Regions from separate parts of the Rossellomorea sp. GQ25 genome, predicted to be linked through region 3. Evidence: riboswitches for the same ligand, from Rfam matches in the RefSeq annotation. Region 3 holds a riboswitch; each other region holds the start of a gene.
What was found. A riboswitch is a leader RNA that binds a small molecule or an ion and turns the genes downstream of it on or off. The one in region 3 is predicted to bind thiamine pyrophosphate.
Positions count from the first base shown of each region.

Region 1: it holds a riboswitch for thiamine pyrophosphate, as region 3 does, so the genes downstream of both, thiC (phosphomethylpyrimidine synthase ThiC) here and tenA (thiaminase II) in region 3, are expected to answer to the same signal.
Region 2: it holds a riboswitch for thiamine pyrophosphate, as region 3 does, so the genes downstream of both, AC6CIB_RS17270 (ABC transporter substrate-binding protein) here and tenA (thiaminase II) in region 3, are expected to answer to the same signal.
Region 4: it holds a riboswitch for thiamine pyrophosphate, as region 3 does, so the genes downstream of both, thiT (energy-coupled thiamine transporter ThiT) here and tenA (thiaminase II) in region 3, are expected to answer to the same signal.

Region 1 covers NZ_JCAXEQ010000009.1:7,882-11,672, reverse strand. The annotation lists gene thiC (phosphomethylpyrimidine synthase ThiC) at 1-1,605, opposite strand, end outside; TPP riboswitch at 1,755-1,871, opposite strand; gene AC6CIB_RS20825 (copper homeostasis protein CutC) at 1,948-2,640, opposite strand; gene AC6CIB_RS20820 (ABC transporter substrate-binding protein) at 2,770-3,708, opposite strand; gene AC6CIB_RS20815 (cobalamin adenosyltransferase family protein) at 3,729-3,791, opposite strand, start outside.
Region 2 covers NZ_JCAXEQ010000005.1:310,873-314,663, reverse strand. The annotation lists gene AC6CIB_RS17280 (aldo/keto reductase) at 1-900, opposite strand, end outside; gene AC6CIB_RS17275 (phosphotransferase enzyme family protein) at 987-1,892, shown strand; TPP riboswitch at 1,970-2,080, shown strand; gene AC6CIB_RS17270 (ABC transporter substrate-binding protein) at 2,241-3,224, shown strand; gene AC6CIB_RS17265 (MTH1187 family thiamine-binding protein) at 3,237-3,530, shown strand; gene AC6CIB_RS17260 (ABC transporter permease) at 3,527-3,791, shown strand, end outside.
Region 3 covers NZ_JCAXEQ010000001.1:346,075-349,865, reverse strand. The annotation lists gene AC6CIB_RS01900 (ABC transporter ATP-binding protein) at 1-465, opposite strand, end outside; gene AC6CIB_RS01895 (ECF transporter S component) at 480-1,058, opposite strand; gene tenA (thiaminase II) at 1,051-1,749, opposite strand; TPP riboswitch at 1,867-1,974, opposite strand; gene AC6CIB_RS01885 (response regulator transcription factor) at 2,260-2,859, opposite strand; gene AC6CIB_RS01880 (sensor histidine kinase) at 2,856-3,791, opposite strand, start outside.
Region 4 covers NZ_JCAXEQ010000002.1:969,941-973,731, forward strand. The annotation lists gene AC6CIB_RS10565 (threonine/serine exporter family protein) at 1-131, opposite strand, end outside; gene AC6CIB_RS10570 (threonine/serine exporter family protein) at 179-940, opposite strand; gene AC6CIB_RS10575 (DedA family protein) at 1,252-1,842, opposite strand; gene thiT (energy-coupled thiamine transporter ThiT) at 1,992-2,588, opposite strand; TPP riboswitch at 2,660-2,758, opposite strand; gene AC6CIB_RS10585 (hypothetical protein) at 2,842-3,141, opposite strand; gene AC6CIB_RS10590 (thioredoxin family protein) at 3,374-3,700, opposite strand.

The DNA.
Region 1 (3,791 bases), on a different contig from region 3:
TGAACAAAAATGGGCCGTTTTTGCCCCCTCAGCAGGAAGAGTTTCATCATGATACTCTCTTGCACGCTCCGGATCCAGGGATAAATTAAATTGATCATTCCATCTAAATTCAAATCGAGCCTTAGAAACAGCATTATCTCTAACTTGTGCCCCTGGATGCCCTTTCGCTAAATCCGCTGCATGTGCTGCTATTTTATAAGCAATGACACCCTCTCTCACATCATCTTTATTCGGTAATCCCAGATGCTCTTTAGGTGTTACATAGCACAGCATAGCTGTTCCAAACCAGCCGATCATGGCCGCCCCTATGGCAGAAGTGATGTGATCATACCCCGGTGCTATATCGGTCGTTAATGGCCCCAATGTATAAAAAGGGGCTTCATGACAGATTTCCATTTGCTTATCCACATTCTCTTTAATCATATGCATCGGTACATGTCCAGGGCCTTCAATCATCACCTGTACATCATGCTTCCAAGCAATTTTGGTTAGCTCGCCTAATGTTTCAAGCTCTGCAAACTGCGCTTCATCATTCGCATCAGCTATTGACCCGGGCCTTAGACCATCACCTAAGGAAACGGAGATATCATAGGCTTTTAAAATCTTACAAATATCTTCAAAGTGTGAGTAAAGGAAGTTCTCCTTATGATGGGCAAGACACCATTGTGCCATGATTGAACCTCCACGGGATACGATGCCTGTTGTACGAGTAGCTGTTAGATGAATATAACGCAATAATACACCTGCATGAATGGTGAAGTAATCAACCCCCTGCTCCGCCTGTTCGATCAATGTATCCCTGTACACATCCCATGTAAGATTCTCGGCAATCCCGTTTACCTTTTCAAGCGCTTGATAGATCGGTACCGTACCAACAGGGACAGGCGAATTTCGAATCACCCACTCTCTTGTAGTATGAATGTTTTTTCCTGTTGATAAGTCCATTATTGTATCGGCACCCCAACGAGTTGCCCACGTCATTTTCTCCACTTCTTCTTCAACAGAAGATGATACGGCCGAGTTCCCGATATTCGCGTTTATTTTCACATGAAAGTGACGACCGATGATCATCGGTTCACATTCAGGATGATTAATATTAGCCGGAATGATGGCCCTGCCATTTGCTACTTCTTCTCTTACAAATGAAGAATCAACATTTTCCCGGATAGCGATGAATTCCATTTCCGGTGTAATGATTCCTTTTTTTGCATAATGCATTTGAGTCACATTACGACCCGTTTTTGCACGCATTGGGGTACGTCTGATTGTAGGGAACGACTCTACGTTTGCATGAGGATCTTTTCCTTTATAGCCGTTATCTTCCGGTTCGATTTCACGTCCCGGGTAAGCCTCGACATCCTGACGTTCCAGGATCCACTCTGTGCGAACGGAAGGTAACCCTTTATTAATATCGACTTGGTAATGCTCATCTGTATAAGGTCCGCTTGTATCGTATACACGAACCGGTTCATTCTCTTCATCGACCAAGGAAGCATTCGTTCTGCTAAGTTCAATTTCTCTCATCGGAACGTTTATGTCAGGCCTGGACCCTCCTACATACACTTTTTTACTGTTTGTAAATTGCGATTTTAACTCGATTGCCACTTAACTTCTCCTCCTTATGATAGGACCAGGAAGTTACTGCATCGGGCATTCCTCTTTCTCAAAAAAAGGACATGAAGACACAAAAAAGGGTCCTGAATAATCAGAACCCGAAATGTCAAAAAGTAGTAAGCGTCACAAAACACAAAAAAAAACGCTTCGTACTACTTCCCTACGCTGGTATCATCCAGATCAGGTTCAAAGGGTCAAAGAACTTATGCGTTCTCCTCTCAGTCCAAGCAATATATCGGACTCCCCCAGTAGAAATATTGATAGTATGTTGTTACATACTATTTTTACCACAATCCATTCTTTTTTCAAATAGTAGTATAGTAACAAATCAAATTATGATGTGATCACCCGTTTGATTTTCATTACCTTTTCAGGGTCTATTCCTAAGTCATAGCTCCCGTCTTTACGAACACCTGATCCAACATGATATTCCCGTGCATTTAGCTTATTGTGTATTTCTCCTATATTCTCCACGGTTAACCCTGATCCAGGCATGATAATTGGGCCGCCGATCTTTTCTATTTCCCTCATTGTACTAATCACGTCCAATCCCTCGCTCACTTCAGGTTTTCCTCCAGATGTGAGAATTCGATCAACGTTCAATCCTGAATGGAATAATTCTTTGCATAAGTCTAATGGACCGCAAGACACATCGATAGCCCGGTGATAAGTAATTGACTGACCCTTCGCAGTTTGTACGATTTCCTTTAAAGCATGGGAATCAAGTTTCCCTTCCTTGGATAAAGCACCAAAAACGATGCCCGGGGCCCCCATTTCATTTATGGTCCTTACTTGGTCCATCATGACGCGCAATTCTTCGGCATCATACGAGAAAGATTTACTATGTAAACGAATCATAACCTGAACAGGAATCGAAACAGCCTTCAATACATTTTCTATCATACGATATTCAGGAGTTAATCCTCCCTCGTGTATGTCAGATACCAATTCAAGTCGATCTGCTCCGGATGTTTCTGCCACTTTTGCATCTTCCTCATTCAAAACAATGACTTCCAGTTTGCTCATGTTGATTTCTCCTATCGTGATGTTGTTACGTTTACTTTATCATAATGGTCCGAAAATTGTAGAACTTGAGATGAAAAAGACAATGATTCCACATACAAATCACTGTCTTCTCCAATCTAACATCCTACTTTATTCAGAAAACAAGTCCGGATACACCGTTTCAGCCGTTAGCTCAACCGCTTCACCGATACGTGGTCCCGGTCTTGACATAATATCTGAATCCAGGAAATGGACTTGATCATTTTTCACTGCCTTTACATCTTTCCAGCTTTCCCGGGACTTGATTTCAGCTGTCGGCTCGTCGACGTACCCCACTGTAGTTAAAATCATATTAGGATTACGTTTAATGATTTCTTCTTCTCCTACCTTCACCCAGCCTTTTTGGTCTCCAAAGATATTCTCGACCCCGGCCGTTTCCAGTATTTCTTGCTGAAACGTTTCTGCTCCTGCTGTATAGATATCAGGGGAGGGACTGATTTCAAAATATACTTGTTCTTTTTCCTTTAGTGTACTTACTTTTTCTTTCACATCTGAAATCTCTTCCTTGATGCCATCTACCAATTCGTTCCCCTTCTTCTCTACTCCCATTACGGTTGCAATTTGTTTAATATCCCCATAAACATCTTCAAAGGTTTGGGCAGATTGAATAACGAATACCTTTAATCCCGCCTCTTCAAGCTGCTTCACCCCGGCATCATCTCCAGTGGTATATGCAATGACAGCATCTGGCTTTAGTGCAATGACTTCTTCCGCATTGACCGTCATGGAATCCGATACTCTTTTAATCTCTTTCGCTTCTTCAGGATAGTTGTCGAATTCAGTTGCCCCGACTACCTTATCTCCAGCTCCTATTGCAAAAAGAATCTCTGTGTTACTCGGCTGTAAGGAAATAACGGTTTCTGGCACTTTCTCAAAGCTAATCTCTTCTCCCCTGTCATCGGTCACAGAATAAGACTCATTTTTAGACTTGACTTCCTTTGTGGATGTTACTTCTTCCCCATTGCTGCACCCTGCGAAAACAACCAGGATGATTGATAGCAGTAGACTATTTAACCATGATTTTTTCATATTTCATCTTCCCCGCTTCTCTAAATTTTATCTATATACGATTTACTTACAAAAGGAATTTCTTCAATCCCTTCACATTTATT
Region 2 (3,791 bases), on a different contig from region 3:
AGGAACATCACGCCCCATAGAAGTTTGCAGGATTTCAAACCATTGATCGTGATTTAATGTAATGGAAAGAGAGTTGATTGCATGTTGAATGCGTTCTTTTTTACCTGAACCGACGATAGGCATAATGTTTACGGGGTGATTAAGAAGCCATGCATATAGAACTTCATCAATTCCCTTTGCGCCTGTTTCTTCTTGGACCTTCTTCAATATATGTTGAAGACGAACGGCTTTCTCATCTTCTCCTCTGAAAATCGCCCCGCCTGCGAGTGGCGACCAGGCCATCGGCGCGACACGCTTCTCCTGGCAAAGGTTTAACGTACCGTCTTCAAAATTTTCTAAGTTGTATGCAGATAATTCGATTTGATTTGTGATCAATGGAAACGGTAAGTAGGATTGAAGCATATTCCATTGATGAACTTTAAAGTTGGATACCCCGAAATGCCGGACCTTTCCTTCCTCTTTCAATTGAGTGAAGGCTTCTGCCACTTCTTCTCCATTCATAAATGGATCTGGTCTGTGAATCAATAATAAATCGATGTAATCCGTTTTCAGGTTCTGCAGGGAGTTATCAACTGATGCTAAAATATGCTTTTTACTAGTGTTGTAATGATGTGTTTTATGTTCAGGACGATTGTCAGAAGGCAGGACAATACCGCATTTTGTCACAATCTCCATTTTCTCACGTAAGGATGGCTGAAGGATGAGAGCCTCACCAAATAACGTTTCACATGTATACGAGCCATAAATATCTGCATGATCAAAAGTCGTGATTCCGTTTTCAATATTGTGCTGGATTAAAGAAAGAGTGTCTTCCTTTGATTGATTCCAGTCTGCAAGTCTCCATAACCCATGAATGATTCTTGAGAATGATAAGTCTTCCGTCATTTGTATTCTTTGCATCTATGCAACCTCTTTTCATATGGTATGTAGACATTCTTTCATAGTCATACTAAACGTATATTACTATGTTTGGAAAGGAATTAAAAATGATTGAACCTCTTCATGATCTATTATTGAACTGGAAGGTTTCGCCTTCCTGCATAGAGACCGTGGGCAATCATCCGAATGTTTATAAGGTGAAGAGTCGGGAGAAAACATATTATCTAAAAAAGAGATTGAACTCTTCAGTGGAGAAGCGAATAGAAGAGCAGCTCTTAACTTCTTTTTTACTGGAAAACGGGCTTCCTGTTGAAAAGCCACTGTTAACATTCTCGCATCAGCCATATGTACAACAACATCAAGTTTTCTACTCCCTGTATCAAGCTCTGGAAGGAAAACCAGTACAAGTCTATTCCTTAACTTCTTTGAAAAAGGTGGGAACATACCTCTCTCAACTCCATGGCAGACTAGACCAATACGTCTGTAAATACGAGGTAGAGGAATGGAAAGTTGAAACACATTTGAGAGAGTGGATAGGCGGACAGGATTCTACAATGATAGAAAGGTGGGGAAAAGGGTTTCTAGGCAGACTAAATGAATGGTCTTTCTCCTATAGCAAATTGACCCATCAACTCGTACATAGCGACTGTCACCCGCGTAATATCCTTATGAATGAAGAAAGGGTGACAGGAGTCATAGATTTCGAGAGGATACGAAAAGCACCCCGCATAGCAGATGTCTGTTACTTTCTTGCAGGGATGCTCAAAGATCAGGTCAAGCAGGGGGAGGATGAGCAATTTGAATGTATCCATGCCTTTATGGGGGGCTATCAGTCCGATGGTACTTTAACTCAGGAAGAAAAGGAACTGATGCCATTCTTAGTTATTATCTTTCTTCTTCAATACACCTTTTTTTACAATCAAAAAGGATATTCACACGTTGTATCTACATACATTCCGTTCATTAACAGATTGGTAAATTCCGGTGTTTATGAGCAGGCCTTTCAAATGTAAATCTATTTAAGAGGAAATGCTTGAATATCCACCTTTTCTGTGGCAAAGTAGGGAAGAAGATAACGTTTAATTTCATAGTACAAGTGTAGGGGGACCGGTGTGGCCGGTTGAGATTGTATCCTGACAGATACTGACCCTTTGAACCTGAACTGGCTGATACCAGCGTAGGAAACATTCTCTTAAACATTACATAATCATGTTTAACGATGCGTCCCTCGCTGAAGCTAGGGACGCTTTTTTGTTGTTATGTCCTAATGTTCTAAGGTGTTATACATTCATTCTCTCTACTAAGTGAAGAATAGAGAATAAACGTTACAACTACATACAAGGATTTGAGGAGGAATCATGATGAAAAAATGGATTTATATCATCTGTTCTGTATTTCTTTTAACTGCTTGCAGTGGTGGAGGAAATACATCGGAACAGAAAGATGGTCTTAAAAAGGTTACGGTTGTACTGGACTGGACACCGAATACCAATCACACTGGTTTATACGTTGCGAAAGAAAAAGGATACTTTAAAGAGCAGGGGCTGGATGTTGATATCATCTTACCTGGTGAGGCTGGTGCAGATCAACTCGTTGCCTCGGGTAAAGCTGAGTTCGGAGTAGGATACCAGGAAAGTGTAACACAAGCAAGGGTACAGGACGTACCACTCGTATCTATCGCTGCGGTCATACAGCATAATACATCCGGGTTTGCCTCACCTAAGGATAAGGGTATAACGACTCCAAAGGATTTTGAAGGGAAAAGTTATGGAGGATGGGGGTCACCTGTAGAACAAGCCGTCATGACGTCGATTATGAAACAAGAAAACGCAGATGTAGAGAAAGTGAATTTTGTAAACATGGGAGATACAGATTTCTTTACTGCCGTGAAACGGGATGTTGACTTTGCGTGGATCTACTATGGATGGACAGGTATTGAAGCAGAGCTTCGCGGTGAGGATTTGAATATGATGTACGTAAAGGATTACTCTGAGAAACTGGATTATTACACTCCTGTCTTGACGACGAATGAAAAGATGATTGAAAAAGACCCTGAAACGGTTAAAGCATTTTTAACTGCTTCTTCAAAAGGCTATCAGTTTGCAATCGATAATCCGGAAGAGGCCGGTGAAATCCTTTTAGATGCAGCTCCGGATCTTGATAAAGAATTAGTCATGAAGAGTCAGGAATGGCTGGCTCCTAAATACAAAGATGACGCTGACAGATGGGGAGAGCAGAAGCTGGAGGTTTGGGAAAACTATGCTTCCTGGATGTACGATAACGACTTATTAGATAAAGAACTGGACAGTAAAAAAGCATTCACAAACGAATTCTTACCAAAATAAGAGGTGAACAAAATGGGGAACGCACTCGTGAGCATACAAATTATTCCAAAGACAAAAAATGGTGAAAGTGTTATACCATACGTGGATGAAGCCATCCGGATCATTGATAAATCAGGTGTCCGTTATGAAGTCCATCCATTAGAAACGACAATGGAAGGAAATCTATCTGACTTATTTAAGGTGATTGAACAAATGAATGAACGAATGATTGAAATGGGCAGCTCAAATGTCATTTCTCAAATCAAGGTATTATATCAGCCTGTCGGGATTGAAATGAATCAATTAACGGAGAAGTATAAAGGATGAAAGCATGGATATCGAAAGGATGGAGACCCTTCTTGGTCCTCATCCTTTTATTCATCATTTGGGAATTCACCATTAGAGTATTTGAGGTGCCGGCATGGCTAATGCCTTCACCTTCAGAAATATGGGCGGAAGGAGTCGCCTCATGGACCACGTTTACAGGACATCTTGCTTCGACAACTCTCCTCACGATCGGAGGATTTGTAATTGGATGTACGATTGGAATCGTGACAGCAGTAGGTCTGCACCTTCTTCCTAAAGTAA
Region 3 (3,791 bases):
CTCATCCAGAAATAGCGTATGGGGATGGACCGCAAGTGCGGAAGCAATGGCCAATTTTTGCTTCATCCCACCCGAAAGAGTGGAGATTTTGCTATGGGTATTTCCCAGCTTTAAATTCACTTTCTTTAACAGTTCTTTAATTTTCACTGGCATTTCGTCCCTTGGAATTTGGAGGTTCTCTAAAACAAAGGCAATTTCCTCATCAACATAAGGCATACAAAATTGAGCGTCCGGATCTTGAAAGACATACCCGAAAGAATCAGGTCGTTTAATCGAGTCAGCTTTCATCGGTACATCTACCGAGTGGGGTATCACACCAGATAAGACCTGGAGGAGTGTGGATTTTCCACACCCTGATGGACCTAATAGCAATACTTTTTCCCCGTCTTCTATCGAAAGGCTTACGTCTTTAAACATCAAATTCTCTGAACCGGAAAACGTAAGGCGCAGATTCTCAACATGCATCGGCCTTCCCTCCTTTACTGATTCAATGCATCATAATCTTTTTGATCTGCACTTCTGACCAAACTGGTTACCCCCGTTTTCTCCAGAGCCCTAACCAGATAAAAGGCACCAATGCCTGCAATCACGATAGATCCTATTAATCTGGCACCAATGAAAAGTGATAAATTCCACAGAACCAAGTCTCCCATGTACCCTTTAAAGTAGTCCATCAAGATAGATCCAAGTGCTGAGCCCACAGCAGCAGTACAAATGACGATGACATCAAAACGCTTATAGCGGGTGATAAGAAAAATCAACTCTGCAAACAAACCTTGAATCAGACCGAATAGTAATACCTCAAGCCCCCATTCACTTCCCATGAGAAATTCCCCTGAAGACGCTGCAATCTCGGCCAGAAGTGCGACGCCAGGTTTCCGAATGATTAAAAATGCCACGGTTGCCGCCATGAACCACATGCCATAGATCAGTTGGTCAGCATGCAATCCAAATGGCTTTAACAAGTTGTAAACCGGTCCCCAAAGCTTATATATAATTCCAAAACCTATTGAGATGACGACCGTTACTAAAATGTCTGTCAGTTTTAATTTAGACATGTATTCTACCTTCTTTACCTAGTGATGTCTGAAACGGCCACTTCTCCAGTGTGTATGCCATTTCCCAAAATTGTAATTCATAAATGCTGCTCAAAATGAAGTTCTCTTTCATTCTTTCCTTATCCGTTTCGGTCATCGTTTCTGCCAATCCATCCAGTCGATGAATTTGTTCTTCCACTAACTCCCGAAACCATTCTCCACCATAAGCTGCAATCCACTCCTGATAAATACCTTCCTCAGGTGCACATGATTTCAAGCGCTCACCGATTTCATAATACAGCCAGTAGCATGGGAGTATGGCTGCCAGGATATCTGCGAGACCTCCATACTGTGCAGAACGATACATATGTGACGTGTAGGCATATGCAGTAGGTGCCGGTTTGAATTGCTGCTTTTCTTTTTCTGTGATCCCCAAACGATTCGAGAAATTTTCATGAAGTGAAAGCTCTGCTTCATTCGTTCCTACAGCGTGTGTTGCCATTCTGGATGTAGTATGTAAGTCTGTCGCTTTTGCTGCACCAAGTGCCTGCACCTTTGAAAAGTGGGAGAGGTAATAGGCATCCTGCAGAATGTAGTATCTGAAGTTTTCAAGGGGGAGGGTTCCATCTCCGATCCCTTTAACGAAAGGATGGTGAAAACTCGCTTCCCAAATTTCCTTCACTTCGTTTCTTAAGTACGTTGTAAATGACATAATATCTTTCTCCTTTTCCAGACGACCCGAAATGGGCAACAAAAAAAGCCACTTTCATTATGCATACCGCATACAGAAAGTGGCTTGAGATCAGCTTGATAGAATACGATTCTATGTGACCGTCAAACACCACTTCCCTACGCTGGTCTCAACCAGATCAGGTTCAAAGGGTCTTAAAGTCACACTTTAATCTCAGCCTTTTAGAAGGCACCCCTAGTGGATCGTCCTATGAAATTTTGTATTCGTTGTTATCGTACCACGATTCTTTTACTTGTCAACACCAAAAAGAAAACCTTTCATCATTTTTTCATTTGGCCTTTCCATAAAAACCTATCATAGCAAAGGATACCCCCTTTGTAATTTAAATGAAATTCCTTTTAGAATAAAGCACTTGTAAAGCAAAATTAAGTGTCTGTTACAAATCTATAAATATACAAACCATAGATTAAGTAATTACAACACTAAATAAAAGTGGGACGGACCTCCAAGTTGGAGGTCCGTCCCAACACATCATTTAAACCATCCTTTTTCTTTTGATTGAGTGATGGCTTCGATTCGATTTTTAACTTCAAGTTTGTCGAGAATGGTTGAGATATAGTTTCGGACGGTACCCGTTTTGAGGCTGAGTTCATCGGCTATCTCCTTCGTGTTTTTCCCGTCAGCAACCAGCTCCAACACTTCTTTTTCACGGTCTGTAAGGGGGTTCTCTTCACCATACACATCATCCATAAGCTCTGGTGCATAAATTCTTTTACCATCCATCACCAGGCGGATCGAGTTGGCCAGTTCTTCACTTGGACTATCCTTTAACAAATACCCTTTCACCCCGCCTTTTAATGCGCGTTGAAAATAACCGGATCTTGCGAAAGTGGTGAGAATGATCACTTTGCAATCTTTACCCTTTAATTCTTCTGCTGCTTCAAGTCCCGTTTTTTTCGGCATTTCTATATCCATGATACAAATATCCGGCTTCAGCTCGTGGACGAGGGCAATGGCTTCTTCTCCATTGTCGGCTTTCCCTACCACTTCCATATCATCCTCCAAGCTAAGTAACGAGCCTAAGGCACCTAATAGCATTCGTTGGTCTTCTGCAATAACAATTCGAATCATTCCATTCTCTCCCTGTCTGTTTGCTTGATTACTTTCGGCACTCTCATAATCAAAGTGGTCCCATTATCGGAAAAAACGTCTAAGCTTCCATTTACAAATTCTAACCGTTCTCTCATTCCGATTAAACCGCTTCCTTTAGACTGTGTGTAATCTCTCTCGATTCCCATACCATCATCCTTCACTATGATGGTCATCTCTTTATCCGACTCTTCAATGCTGAGTTCACAGTGCGACGCCTTGCTGTGTTTGACAACATTCGTAACGGCTTCTTTTAGGCACATGCTCAAGATATTTTCAAGAAAGAGTGATGCTTGGGGCAGCATGACCTCATCATCCATCACGAAATCAATTTCCGCTGCCTTTAATAGCTGTTTGATCTGGACGATTTCGTCTTTTAGTCGAATACCCCTCATTTGCGAAACCATTGTCCTTACTTCACTTAAAGCGGTTCGCGCCGTTTGCTGAACATCCTTTAATTCGCTTCGGGCCTGCTCTGGATCTTTGTTTACCAATTTTCTGGCCAGGTCACTTTTCAGGCCGATAAGAGAAAGCTTTTGACCCAATGTATCGTGTAGATCACGGGCAATCCTCTGGCGTTCTTCCTGCTTGACCAAGTCTGAAATACGTTTATTAGCATCTTCCAACTGATCTTCGAGCTGCACCTGTTTATTTCGATTATAAATATTAAACGGCAATAGAATGACGCTTATCCAAATGATTAGAATAAAAGGAAATTGAGATAGAAATAATTCATCCTGTATAACAAAATTATAATTGATCGATGCTGTCGTTAACACCAGGTGAATGATATAAAGGGTTAAAAACGCCACCCGATTTTTTATATTCCCATTATAGTAGGCAATGTAAAAAGCAAAATAGATAAAATTAAATTGAATGGTCATGGTGATGGATATCGCGATTAAAATCGATGT
Region 4 (3,791 bases), on a different contig from region 3:
AGTATGTAAATGATCCAGCCTAACATTCCAACAATTCCACATTTGAAAAGGGACTGCTTTGGAGCGTTGAAAATTATACCGAATGCAGCAGCGGAGATGAAGCTGGTCACTAATTGTTCGATTATGAGCATTCCCTTTTCACCTCAATCTTTTTTTCCTAATACTAAACAAAGTCACCCTACGTCAAAGTGAAAACTACGGCAATACCCGTCCCGATGGCAAACGCCGTTAAAAAAGCTTCTGCTCCCTTCGATAGACCCGACACCAAATGTCCTGCCATTAAATCCCGCACGGCATTTGTGATAAGGAGCCCAGGAACCAGGGGCATCACTGATCCAATAATAATCTTATCCAACTCCTGTCCGACTCCAAGCTGGACGAATCCATAGGAAAGCATTCCAATAATAAAGGAAGCAAGAAACTCAGCAAAGAATTTGATGGGAACGAGGCGATGAAAATAAATCAGACTCGTAAACCCGACTCCTCCCGTGATCAGTGCCGGAATGAAGTCCTTCCACACTCCCTGGAACATGATGAGAAAACATCCACTGGCAATCGAAGCGGCCAATACTTGAATCACAAAGGAGTATGATAGATTAGATTGATCCAGTTTTTCCAGGGCATTGTATGCTTCCTCAACGGTGAGGTGCCCCTTACTGATTTGCCTTGAAATACTATTCACGAGGGTTACTTTTTCAAGATCAGTCGATCGCTCGTTAATTCGAATCAACTTCGTTTTCGTTGGTTCAGACGTTTCAATCGAGAAGATGATCCCGGTAGGCGTCACATAACTGTGAGATTCTGAAATCCCATAAGAAGCGGCGATGCGCATCATCGTATCCTCGACGCGATACGTCTCTGCACCACTTTGCAACATGATCTTACCCGCCAGCAAGCTGACCTCCATAATGTCATATCTTCTTATCATTTTTGCTTCCATACGATCTCTCCACACGTGCTATTTTTTGAATAGGTCTAGTTTATAGGAAAGAAGGGGTGTAATCAATGAGGAACGGGATGATTTTACGTAGATTTAATCTGTGTAGAGGGTTTTTGGGTTGAATTAGTGGGTAATCTTTCGGGAAAATGTACCTTTCCCCCAAAAATGAATATTGAATGCCGACCAAGTGAGCTGGTGAGGGATTTATGAGCTGGTTCCGGCTGTTTATGAGCCGGTTTCAGGATTTATGAGCCACTTTTAAAGGATTATGAGCAACTTGTCGAAAAATCTAGACTCCGAATCTTTACTAATCATCCTCCTATGCCCTTCTCTCTCTTCCTTTTGAAAAGAGTGTACAAAACAGTTACCAGCACAAACCCTGTCAGAACCAACATTTGATATTCTTCTACCACCCCCAGGATCACTTCTTTATCACCCTCATAAAACTTGCCAATACTTAAGAAAAAAAAGGTAGACGGAGCGATCCCTAGCATAGTAAGGAGGGAATACACTTTCAGATTCATTTTTGCCATGCCTGCCATGAAGGGAATGACATTTCCTAAGTGAAGGGGGCTTGCGATTGCTACGCTCCAGATTCCGTAGCGGTTGAACTTTTCCTGAGCTTCTTTGAGCTTCTTCCGTTTTTCAGGTTTCAACCTTGCCTCCAGCTTCGCACCTAATTTTAAACTGATAAAATAAGGAATATAGCTCCCCACTGTATAAAGAAAGCTTCCTATTAGAGAAATGACTCCTATCTCCATCCACGTTAATTCTAAAATAAATCCCATTGTTACGATAAAAAAAGTGCCTACAAAAGGGAAAGCACTTCCTTCAATAAATAGAGAAAGCAATACACCCCATATTCCCCACTCAGCCGCTATATTTGACATAATTTCTTCCATCAAGGTCACTCCTATATGAACGAATATCTTAAGTATAAAAAAATCGCCAACATGCAAACAGAAGCCGTAGAAGTAAATGTTTCTAGGACCTGGGGAGTATTTTCACATAAAAAAGACCAGCCTCTTTGTAGGGGCGGGTCCAGATAACTTTATGATGCCTTTCGGCTGCTTTCTTGTGGAGATATCCTAACTCTGATCAACCTTGGCGCTGTGTTGAGTAAGATCAGCAGAGCGATTGTACAGAGAAGAGCTGAGCCCAGCATGGTGATTCCGTTTGCTACTAATGAAAAAAGTAGTGGCGACATGCTTTTCGGCGCATATTCTGCGAAGAAGACAAAGCCTGCGATAAAGTGCCAAAAATATCGAGCCAGACTGCCTAAAAAAGTAGCAGCCACTATCCACATTACCGCTTTAGATCGATGGTTACTTCTTAATGAGGCTTGGATCTTACCGGAAAAGATTCCGGCAAGACCAATAAAGGCAAAGGCGATGAAATATTCAACTACCATCTGCACAGGAGTTGCAATCCAAGCATCACCCAAGGCAATCTGCAATAGCCCCCATACAAATCCAGCCAGTATCCCAGCCTTCCATCCTCTTCGATAGGACAATAGAAAAATAGGAACCATTGCTATCGAAATGGAGATACTGGGTGATAGCTTAATAGACGGAAGCATATCAAGGATAACGGCGAATGCCGCCATCAATGAGGCTTCAAGTAAAATGACAAGACGTATATTTTTCATGAAAAATCCCCCTAGGGTTGATGAAACGAAACCATAAGGGGGCTGAATGTAAAAAGCAAAATAAGCAAGATGCCGCTTATTTTCCACATCCCTACGCTAGTACTAACTAACAGGTTCATAGGGTCAGAACAGATTGTTCACTCTCAGCTTTCGCTCCCCTTGTGGTAACGTTTATAAAGTTGTTATATTTTATTATACATGAAGAATGAAATTATGAAAGATAGATAGGTTCACTCTTTGATTTCGCTCTTGTTTAAGGTGACTCATTAAGAGGGTCATGAAGTATGATGACGGGCATTGACTTAGGGGTAACCATGAATCCATAGACTTTTCCGTCCTTGTCCTTATACGCTACAGAATAATCTCCAAACTGGGGTGAAAATTCGACGTTCTGGTATTCGAGATCCAGATCTTGATACTTTAGGCTCACATACAGGTTGGTGGCGATTCTTGCTGTCAGGTGTTGTACACTAGAAATCCGGTTGGCTACTATTATGAGGATGATTGCTAAACCCAGTAACATGACTTTCTTTGTTCCAGACAATCTGATCATTCATCAAGCCCCCTTTAATTTCTTCACAACTACTATACTCCTATACTTTCTATTATATACCTATTCACTGAACCATGACAAAAGAGCCACTTTTTTTAGCAGCTCTTTTTTTATTGCTATAGAACTTCAAATAAAAACGGCTCTCGATTTTAAATTTCCACAGTATTAAACAACCGTTTAACCCTTTCAACCTTGTCAGATCAACAAATTCCAATCTTAATCAAACGTTTGTTTAGTGGTCTAACATCTTCACCAGACGAGTCATTTGGCTATGTAATTCCTCGATTGGAACGAAGCGTGCCTTCCTGAACATTTCTTTTCCATATACAAAAACGATGACGACCGGCACAGTGAAGATGGAGAACTCACCAGCTATTTCCGGTATTTTTTCTGCATCGGCATGGATGGACATAACATCTTGAAACTCTTCTAGTAACCCTTTCACCTGTGGCAAGAGAGCGTGACAAACAGAACAGTTGGGTCTGGATATGTATAGTAACACCAGCTTTTCTGCAGCAAGTGTAGCATTGATGGTTTCTAAAGAATGAACTTCTTCCATATCTTGAGATCTCCCTTCTCTGATTTCACATTAATAATAGGTATACCCACATCTCCAAAGGTTTACCATTAGGAACCCGTGGGAAAAGATA